2 regions of the Paenibacillus sp. FSL R10-2771 genome follow, and region 1 is predicted to be linked to the other one. Evidence: riboswitches for the same ligand, from Rfam matches in the RefSeq annotation. Region 1 holds a riboswitch; the other holds the start of a gene.

Evidence for each region. A riboswitch is a leader RNA that binds a small molecule or an ion and turns the genes downstream of it on or off. The one in region 1 is predicted to bind cyclic di-AMP.
Region 2: linked by a shared signal. The riboswitch ahead of NSU14_RS32210 (3D domain-containing protein) and the one ahead of NSU14_RS29095 (hypothetical protein) in region 1 are both predicted to bind cyclic di-AMP.

Annotation. Positions count from the first base shown of each region.
Region 1 covers NZ_JBBOBM010000001.1:6,751,481-6,756,877, forward strand. Annotated here, with positions in the region: gene ytxJ (bacillithiol system redox-active protein YtxJ) at 1-135, shown strand, start outside; gene NSU14_RS29080 (glutaredoxin family protein) at 132-374, shown strand; gene NSU14_RS29085 (oxidoreductase) at 447-1,469, opposite strand; gene NSU14_RS29090 (MerR family transcriptional regulator) at 1,502-1,903, opposite strand; cyclic di-AMP (ydaO/yuaA leader) riboswitch at 2,507-2,674, shown strand; gene NSU14_RS29095 (hypothetical protein) at 2,850-3,296, shown strand; gene NSU14_RS29100 (hypothetical protein) at 3,643-3,831, opposite strand; gene NSU14_RS29105 (hypothetical protein) at 3,934-4,230, opposite strand; gene NSU14_RS29110 (class I SAM-dependent methyltransferase) at 4,356-4,985, shown strand; gene NSU14_RS29115 (hypothetical protein) at 5,060-5,182, opposite strand.
Region 2 covers NZ_JBBOBM010000001.1:7,433,484-7,438,880, reverse strand. Annotated here, with positions in the region: gene rsmI (16S rRNA (cytidine(1402)-2'-O)-methyltransferase) at 1-81, shown strand, start outside; gene NSU14_RS32225 (AbrB/MazE/SpoVT family DNA-binding domain-containing protein) at 995-1,249, opposite strand; gene NSU14_RS32220 (HD domain-containing protein) at 1,554-2,837, shown strand; gene NSU14_RS32215 (TatD family hydrolase) at 2,891-3,661, shown strand; cyclic di-AMP (ydaO/yuaA leader) riboswitch at 3,860-4,089, shown strand; gene NSU14_RS32210 (3D domain-containing protein) at 4,378-5,397, shown strand, end outside.

The DNA of each region.
Region 1 (5,397 bases):
AATCAGATTGCCGAGGATTTCGGGATTAAGCATGAGTCGCCGCAGATTTTCCTGCTGGAGGATGGTGAGGTCCGCTGGAACACTTCCCACTGGAAAATCACCCGTGGCGCCATCAAGGAAGCTGTGGAGCAATGAGCCAGAACGTAATCATCTATTCCACATCCGGCTGCAGCGACTGCAATCAGGTGAAGCAGCTGCTTGAGAGCAAGGGCATTCCCTTCGAAGTCAGAGATGTGATGACCAGTACCGTCTATCAGGAAGAAGTCGAGAAGCTGGGCTTCATGGGTGTTCCAGTCACCGTATCCGGAGACCGGGCTGTCAAGGGCTTCAATCTTCCTGAGCTTCAGGAGCTTATTGAGGCAGCTGTACAGTAAGGATTCAGTCAGTTATGCAAAATGGTGCCGCCCTCTTTACAGGGCCGGCACCATTTTTGTCGTTCAGATCTGTCAGGCCGGGAATGTAACCCCCGTCATAGCTTCACTCAGCTCCCACAGCGTCAGAGCGTTGCCCGGATCAATCGCCCAGTCCTGCACCCCAGGCTGGTGCGAATCCCCGGACTCCGCTACAGGAGCGATGTCAGCATCCTCGCAATACACGCCGCCCTTGCCGTCGAGCAGCGGACTCACCGCGCACCAGACACTGGTCGCGGCTCCCTGCTGGACCGTCTTCATATGACTTGTACGCCCGGCCGGAATGCGGTTGCCCGCTTCATCCAGCGCCCCCATGCCGCGCAGCTCGTCATCCGACAGATGCCGGGCCAGATCGGTCAGGATGCTGCCGGGATGCACGGAGAATGCCCGGACACCATGTGCTTGCCCGCGTTTGTCCAGTTCAAGGGCGAACAGCACATTGGCGGTCTTCGACTGGCCGTAGGCTGTCCATTTCTCATAGGCTCTACGCTCAAAATTCACGTCTGCGAAATCAACACCGGCAATGCGATGGCCGCGTGAAGATACGGAGACTACCCGCGCGCCTCCGCCCTGCACCAGCGCCGGCCAGAGCCGGGCCGCCAGCTGGAAATGCCCCAGATGGTTGGTCGCGAACTGCGCTTCGTACCCGCGGCTGTCGCGGGCCAGCGGCGAGGCCATGATGCCTGCGCTGTGAGTCAGCATATGCAGCGGCCGGCCGGAGTCCAGGAACCGCTGCGCGAAGGCATCCACAGATGCCGGGTCCAGCAAATCCAGCGCCTCCAGCTCGACACCGGGAATCCCGGCAAGGGCAAGCCGGGCCTTCTCCGGTGTCCGAACGGGAACTATCACAGTGGCCCCCGCGGCAGCCAGGACACGTGTGGTCTCCAGGCCCAGGCCGGAGTAGCCGCCGGTCACGACCGCTATTTTACCGCTCAGATTATGGCCTTGGATTACTTGCTCCGCCGTAGTGTCCGGACCCCATCCGGAAGGAATCGGTCGCTGCATAAACTTCGTATTACTCGCCTCATTGTTTGTCTCATTGTTCGACTCTTTACTCATCCCGCTTTTCAGCTCCGTATTCATCCCAATTTTCACACTTCGTTCCTCCTCTGTTCCATTTCCGCGATGAACCTGCCGTCCTTAAGCTCCCGGAAGTTCTTCAGCTTGTATTTCATAAGCTCCAGTGCCGCCGTAAGTTCCGTGAGCTGCTCTTCAATCAACGTTTTATGCCTGTCCAGCACACTGTAGCATTCCTCGTAGTCCTCTTCCGCTGAAGCCCTGATATATTCTTGAATGGTGCGCAGTGGCATATGGGTTCTTTTGAGAATAGCGACGAAATGCACCCGGTCCAGCTCACGCCTGCTGTATGCCCGCTGGCCGTTCTCCTTGCGGCTTGCCGGGGGCAGGAGCTTGATTTTCTCATAATAGCGGATGGTATCCTGGCTGAGTCCTGTCCGCTCTGCTACCTCGGCGATCGTAAAAACAGGCTCCATTGGCTGCTGGCCTCCTTCTTAATCTAGCTTCTTAATCCAGCTTCTTAGTTTGGCTTTCAGTCTTGGTAATTTACTGACCGTCTGCCCTTACAGATTCAAATAATAATCCCTGGAGTAGGGTCCAAGTCAAGCATTCGGGAAGCGGGAATTAGGCCCTCCCGGATGTATGGTTTGTGCGGCTAGAAAGGTACACTTTTCGTAGAATCAGGTTCTAATTCAGGTACAAATTGTAAACCGCCATAATTACTCTAATAACACATTCACGAATCTATTTGCCAGACGGGTAACGCTTACTTCATCTTCAATCTCTCATTATCTCCCGATTACTCACTAATACGCCATTTCACAAAAAATCAATATCGACGGCGTTTCCGGTCTAACGCATTAATATTTCCGGAGTTCCCTCACCGCTACCTCCCAAAAATAAAAAACGGCGATTGAGCGAGATAAACGGATGATAATCGGCCACATATATGGTTTTAGTCTCCAATATTCCTCGCGAAGCAGCAATTTATTGCAAATCCGGCGCAGAAGCACTCTTTTCCATTTTTACAAAGACAATCCTGAAAGGGTATGATTCGTGTTGAAAGTTACCAGCGATAATGTGAATGCACGCTGAATTTCCGCCAAGCGGAAAACGGGGGAACCATCAGGCCGCAGGCCTACTTGGGGTGAATCCGAAGGAGACTTCAATTACGCAGTCTCAAAAGGTAGGGCGACTCTCACCGTCCGAATCCGACAGCTAACCCCGTAAGCGTAAAGAGAGAGATCTTGATCCGCCACGATTTTGCCCCAGGCTTCTTACGCCTGTAACAAAACCGCAGCAGAGGTCCTCCTCTGTCTGCGGTTTTTTGCGCACTTATTCCGGCGGATCAGCATTTCGGCAAACCTATCAACTACATATCCAAACTATAAATCGCCCACATTCAGGAAGGAACGTGTCCACATGCCAGACCCATTATCGTCCAATGCAGTTCCCGCTGCCGGATTCACCAGCTATATTGAGCAATATAGCGGAACCATCTATGCGCTAAGCTGTCTCCTGCTGGAGAAGGGCGCCCGCGCCGATCAAGCCGCAATTGCTACATTCGCGGCACTCTATGAGCCTTGGCTCAAGGGCAGCATCCAAGCAGATGCTTACTCCCTTGCCTCCTACAGGGAATGCATCCGGCAATGCTCGCTGGTTGCTCAAGACCGCGGCCGCTGCTCTTCTGCCCTGCTCACCTGGGAGGATCAGATCGCCAGCGCCTTATGGTACGGCATCCAGCTGCCGCTGCCCGAGATCAGCCTCATCCTGCAGCGAAGCGTTCCTGAGCTGAAAGCGCAGCTCAGAGGGATTCGCGAACAGATGGCTGCTGCGCGGCCAGCTGTCCCGCGTCCGTCGGCGGGATAGGGAGCTGGGTGGGGCCTGCAACAATAGACTCAAGCATGCTGCTGCGATCCATGCGGACTGTAGATCCGTTATTTCGCCCAATCAGTCGAATCAGCGATCCATGCGGACTCAGAGGACCTTAACTAACCAGTTTCGCCTCATTTTGAGCTCCTTCGAACAATATAAGCGCGCCTGAGTCCGCAACGGGCAAAAAAGCAGGCTTTTTCACAAAATAAGGTCCTCTCAGTCCGCGTAGCAAGCGCTGCATAGAGTAAATCCGCTGACGTCGTACATATTAATAAAAGCCGCAGCATCCGCCACGGCTCTCCATTTGCTAATGCTATGCTATCTGTTCCAGTGCCAGAAATCAGCGCTTGCCCTTGCCGCCCTTGGCGAACCGCCAAAAAGCCATGCAGCATCCGAGCAGCCCGACGCCCAGCAAGATGGTCTGCAGTGCTCCCAGCCAGGTTGATTTGTCCGACGGGATCAGGCTGCTGATAATGATCAGCAGGATGGAGACCACGACCAGCACGGGGGTTTGTCTACTTTTTTTCACAAAAAATCACCACTCCTAATTACTAATATTACTAAGGTACACTATCTGCGGGGGTTTAACCAGTTTAGGGTGGTTTGTGATCACTCTATAGAACAGCATTATTTATAAGCCCGTTTCATCACTACAGGTCATCCACCTTCCATATCCCATCATTTTAATCATTGAATAGACAGCGGTATCATCACTCCCGTTATCCCAGGACCTGTCCACTACCACTTCGTATTCATCAGCGTTTATTTTATTCATTTCATTAATTTCGTAATCTGTTATATTTGCCGTCTCCTTGCTGATTTCAGCATACAGAGCCTTCCTTTCATCTATCGTCTTACTTTCTGAGGTATCTCCGGAACACCACATGTGCACTTTCGCGATGAAATCATCCAGATAGCTCACTACCACACTGTTCAACTCCGGATCATCACTTAGCTAAAATACGAAGATTAACAATAACATTGCAAATTGGTTCTATCGTAGATATAATATGTCTGTAATAACTATTTAGTGTAATTAAAGGAGATCGGGCTATGACGGAGTTCTGGGAAGCAAGCTTCATAGAAAAACAAACGATGTGGGGATTTGAACCTTCTGACTCGGCCATCTTAACCAAGGATTTTTTCCTTGAAAAGAATGTTAAAGACATCCTGATTCCCGGCATTGGATATGGCAGAAATGCAAAGGTTTTTATGGACAATGGTATAGATGTTACTGGTATTGAAATTTCGCAAACAGCGATTGATCTGGCGAGGCAGCGCGGGCTGGATATGAATGTTTACCACGGCTCGGTAACCGATATGCCATTTGACAACAAACTCTATGACGGTATTTTCTGCTATGCACTGATTCACTTATTGGATCAGCGTGAGCGGGAGAAGTTCATTCAGGATTGTTATAATCAGCTGAAGCCGGGAGGATATATGGTCTTTACAACGGTATCCAAAAAAGCACCAATGTACGGTAAGGGCGTCCAACTGGATACAGACTATTTCGAAATTATGGACCGAGTGAAAATGTTTTTTTATGATGCTGACTCCATTCAACAAGACTTTGCCAACTATGGCCTGGTCGAGATATCAGAAATAGATGAGCCCGGTAAGAATATGAAAAACAAACCTTCCATAAACTTCTTAATTGTAAAATGTAAAAAGGAAGGATAGCGCTCCAAGCGCACTGTCTGCATAAGTAAAAAAAGCCCACCCGCCTCCCCCGGCGAATGGGCTTTGATCTATGTTTACTGGCTGCGCTTCTGATATCTGCCAAAGGCTATGATGGTCACCACCATACTCACAATGCCTATACCCGTTAGCATCCCTTGCGTGAAATCTATCAGGTTGCTTCCGTTAGAAACTAACATTCGGCCCGCCTTTAGTGAAAGAAAAGAAGGGAATTGTAATAATGTGTGTTCCAATCTGGTAAGTTGATGATTAAATGATCCTGATTTCAGAAACACATTGTGTTAATTACCTTTTCATCTATGCTTAAAGCATAGCTTCCTGTTGTGAAATGAAAATAAGTGTTAGACTGCCGATGTTGTTATTTAACTAACGTTTTGAGGGGGCTTAACCAATA
Region 2 (5,397 bases), 680 kb from region 1:
AAAGACGCGATGAAAAAAGCTGCCTCTGACCGTGGCTTGGCCAAGCGCGATATTTATAATGCGCTGCTGGAGCGGGAATAAGGGGATAGCGTAACTGATCACATTATTGCGAGTTAAGCATCTGTTAGATAAACTCCGAAATAGCTCAGATGATTAGAATGCTTGATGAAATAATTGTATTCTGTACACTTATTTGGATATAATTATTCCTTATATTAGATATAAGTGTAGTTTGTACATTTATATTTATGGAAAAAGGATGATTTAGAGGATATGTATGGATATAATTGTATGAAATGCAACTAAATTAATCATCCGCTCACTTTGGCATTAAATAACTGTACAGAATGCAGCTATCCATTTTTTCCAAGACCGATTATCCAATATTGCACCTAAACATTTGCCCGTATCAACTGGCTACACCAGTGTTAACTGCCACTCTGACAGATAGCAATTCCCGCAGGGAGAGCGTGCCGCAGCACGAAGGTAACATGAAGGCAAATAACCAGCACGCACCAAAGTTGCTAATCGGCTCCGACTTAAAGCGATTCGTGCAGGGAGAGCGGTTCCACACTCCAACGTCACTCAAGAGCGTAACCGCACATCCGCCGCAAGAGCGAAGCGTGCGGCGAAACACTGCGCATGGCAAGGCCCTGAGGATGCACCTTCAGGGAGTCCGAAAAGGGCCGGTCCACCGCCGAACATGACTTCCTTCCGCCCCATCTGCACAGTTAACCAAGCTTCCGGGTGTCCAGAGGGCCGGGGCCCTTGGGGGCCTCCCTATAGGGAGGGTTTGGGAGGGTAAGAAGAAGTTAAGGATTATGATCTAAGGGTTATGAATTTAATAGTTAATGTTTAAATAGGGTAAAGGGGTATCCGGGGAAAGTCCCCGAAAAAAGTGCAAAAAAATACCTCCCGCGCTAACGGGAGGCCAAGGAGATATAAAAAGGTTAGAATTAACAATTTGATTAGTTCCTATTATAACCTATTTGGTTTAGTTTGTCACAGGGGTAGGGATAGCAGAAATACATTCATGACAAACAATTTTACCTTTGAAATAGGTTACATTCTCAGCATTACCGCAGAAAATGCAGGCAGGCTCATATTTCTTAAGCATGATCCGCTCACCGTCCACGTAAATTTCGAGCGCATCTTTTTCTCCAATACCCAGTGTGCGGCGCAATTCAATTGGAATAACGACCCGTCCAAGCTCATCTACCTTACGTACAATTCCTGTTGATTTCATCATTACAATCGTTGCTCCTCTCAATTATCAAAAGCGTCAATATTCGACATTGTTCACTGTTTTATGATATTTATAATACCAACCATTCCCAAAACAGTCAACCTTTTTTGAGGCGAATTTTAAGGAAACTTTGAAGGAAACATTCATACCGCCATTGGTTAGGCATATATCCCAAAAAGAACCTCGAAAATATTTGTCGATTTGTAAATTGCTAAATTGTCATAATTCGACAAAGTACGACAATATTTATTATTATAACTGTAATTCCACCCTATTTCTATGGATATTATTCAAAGGAGTTGATCTCATGAAGCAACCGCTGACAGAAGAGAAGGTATTTAAAGATCCGGTTCATAACTACATTCACGTCCAGGACACCATTATCTGGCGTCTGATTAACACCAAGGAGTTCCAGCGTCTGCGGCGCATCCGCCAGCTCGGTACCTCTTATCTGACTTTCCATGGCGCAGAACACAGCCGGTTTTCCCATTCGCTTGGTGTTTATGAAATTACCCGGCGGATTATATCGCAGTTTGAACGGAGCGGATATAAGGATTGGATGCCTGAGGAGAGTCTGCTTACCCTGTGTGCGGCGCTGCTGCATGATTTGGGACATGGCCCGTTTTCCCATTCTATAGAAGAAGCTTTTGAAATGGATCATGAGGACTGGACCTGCCGGATCATTCTGGAGGATACGGAAATCACCACTATTCTGCGTGATGTAGCTGAGGATTTCCCCAATAAAGTAGCCTCTGTGATCTCCAAAACGTATGAGCATGAAATTGTTGTCAATTTGGTGTCGGGGCCGCTGGATGCGGACCGGATGGATTATCTTTTGCGTGATGCCTATTATACAGGGGTAAATTACGGAACCATTGACATTGACCGGATTCTGCGGATGCTGCGCCCCTATGACGGCCGGGTAGTTGTTAAAGAATCCGGGATGCATGCGATTGAGGATTACCTGATGTCACGTTATCAGATGTACTGGCAGGTCTATTTCCATCCGGTAACACGCAGCTCGGAAATTATTCTGCGCCAGATTCTCCGCAGAGCCAAGGAGCTGGTGCAGGAGGATTATGGTTTCCGGTTCATGATTGAGCCGCTAAGTGATTTGTTCCGCGGGGATGTAACGGTGGAGCAGTACCTGCTGCTGGATGAGGCATTGATGCAGACAGCCTTCATGCAGTGGACGCTGGAGAAAGATGAAATTTTAAGCGACTTGTGCAGCCGGTTTATTCATCGTAAACTGTATAAATATGTGGAGATGGAGCATCTGGATACAGAGACAATTGACGAAATCCGCCGCAGCTTTGCCGGTGCCGGACTGCGTGCTGATTATGATCTGGAAATCGATTTTCCGACAGATCTTCCTTATGATGTATTCCGTCCGGGGGATGCTTTTGACAGCAAACAGATTCTGCTTCTGGACCGTCATGATAAGCTGCGGGAGATCTCAGAGGTATCGGATATTGTACGCTCAATCAGCGGGATTCACCGAGGCAGATACCATCTCTATTTCCCGCAGGACAGGCTGCAGAAAGCCCTTTCACAGCTGCCGCCCTCCATCGCAGATATTTTTGCAAAATAACCTAAAATACTTGTAATTCATCATAGAAATCAAGGCGGAAAGGATGAAATATAATGCAGTTATTCGACACACATACCCATCTGGATGCTCCGCAATTCGACGAGGACCGCGAGGAGGTAATCGCCCGGGCGCTGGAGTCCGGAGTCAGTAAAATGATCAATATCGGCTTCAACCGGGAGACGATTCCGACAACGATGGAGCTCGCAGAGAAATATGATTATATTTATGCAGCGGTGGGCTGGCATCCACAGGATGCATTCAGTATGAAGGAGGGCGACCTCGAATGGATCGCTTCGCTTTGCAGTCATCCCAAGGTAGTGGCCATCGGTGAGATCGGACTTGACTATTATTGGGACACCTCTCCTAAGGATGTGCAGCATGAGGTATTCCGCAAGCAAATTGGCCTGGCTCGTGAACTGAAGATGCCAATCTGTATCCATAACCGCGATGCCCACGAGGATGTAATCCGGATTCTGCGGGAGGAAAAAGCGGGTGAGGTTGGAGGGGTGATGCATTCGTTCTCCGGCAGCTGGGAAAGCGCCAAAATGTGTCTGGATCTCGGCTTCCATTTGTCCTTCGGCGGACCGATTACGTTTAAGAATGCCAGGGTGCCCAAAGAGGTGCTCGCCCAGACTCCTCTGGACCGGCTGCTGATCGAAACGGACTCCCCATATTTGACTCCGCACCCCTTCCGCGGCAAGCGGAATGAGACCGCACATGTAAGACTGGTAGCGGAGGCAGCTGCGGCAATAAAAGGGATTGATTTACAGGAATTGGCGGAAATTACGTATGCGAACGCACTGGAACGATTTGGGATTGTCTGAAAACGGGAGAAAAAGCGGTGAAAAATGAAGTATAGCCGATATATTAAACTTTTATAGTCTAAAAACGGCTGAATATTACAATATTTTAATCATTTTTTTACGTAAACGTGGTTGAATCGTCCTTTACAACATGTATCAAAACAGGATATCATCTTTTCAGTGCAGTGAGCTGTTGTTACTGTGACAGTCACTATTTCATGGATCGTCTCGCTGAGTCTCCGTATGGAGAACGGGGGAACCAATAAATGCCCTGCCGCATGCCCGTACATAGAGTACAACACAGAATTGCCGCAGACTTTATTTGATTTCTTCACGTGGTCTTTGGGGTGAATTTGAGGGCAACCGCCGTGAGCGGGTGACCTGAGATAGGGCGTCTCTCTTATGCCCGAACCCGACAGCTAACCCCGTAAGCGCAAGTAAGAGAGGAAACCTCGTGCATAAACATTCCCGCGTATTCGACACCGGAGAAGCCACGAAAGAGTCCTCTGTGAACTCTTTTTTGGGCTTTTTTTTGTTTTGAATAATGCGGATGTTCCCGGCATACTGTTATATAACAGATATCCGGAGTAGCTATGCCGAGCAGGCGATCCATGAGCAGGAAACGCTGGAGCAATGCGGGCGTATCCTGTTGCAATCTCAAACCTAGTTTCGTCAGAAATGATGCAGTCACCTTGATATAACTTGGACGACGGGGCTATGTAAGGAGGATGGAGAGAGTGGGCGTATTCCAACCAGAGGTATCCCATGATTCGCAATCATCCAGCAGGTCTTTCGCATTACGGTTGAAGCAAGTGAATCCTCGCGTACTTTCACTTGCAGGTGTGATATCGATTGTTATCGCACTGTTAATTCTGCTGTACGTACACGGTCAGAGTAATAAAGAAATTATTTTAGTTATAGACGGACAGGTACAGACACTGGAGACGCGGGAAGCGCTGCTCAGTGATGTGCTGGCAAAGGAACAAATTTCGCTGCAGCCGTATGATGAGCTATCTATTGGCCTTAGTGATGAAATACAAGACGGCGACCGTGTCGTAATCACCCGTGCGCAGAAGCTTGTGCTTACTGCAGACGGTGCAACCAAGACCATATACACCACCGAGGATTCGCTCGGAGATGCCATTACCAAGCTGGGTTACAGCCTGGAGGGCAATGACAAGATTTTCCCTTCGCTTGATACCGCAGTCACACCCGACATGGAAGTCAAGATTGTCCGTATTACCAAGCAGACCGTACAGCGGACAGTAAACTTGCCTTTTAAGGTCATCAAAACCGCAGACCCCTCTCTGTATAAGGGAGACGTAAGAGTTGCACAGGCAGGCAAGCCGGGCGCGATCATCCAGCATATCGAGAAGATATATCAGGATGGGGAGCTAGTCTCCATGAATATGGTCGGCAAGGAAGTTCAGACGGTAACCAAAGATAAGGTTATTGCTGTCGGTACCAAAGCGGTTCCGAAGCCTGTTGTAGCTGCTGCAACTACATCCAAAGCAACAACAACCTCCAAATCATCCAAAGTCAGTGCGAAGAGCAACAACGTCACGAGCAAGGCAGGCGTAGATTTTGAATACAAAAAAATGATCAAAAACGTATCCATGACGGCTTATTCATCGGAAGAACCGGGAATTGGAACACGCACCGCCTCCGGCACACGCGTAACGGAAGGCCGCACTATTGCAGTGGATCCGAATGTAATACCAATTGGCTGGTGGGTGTACATTGAGGGATTAGGGTTT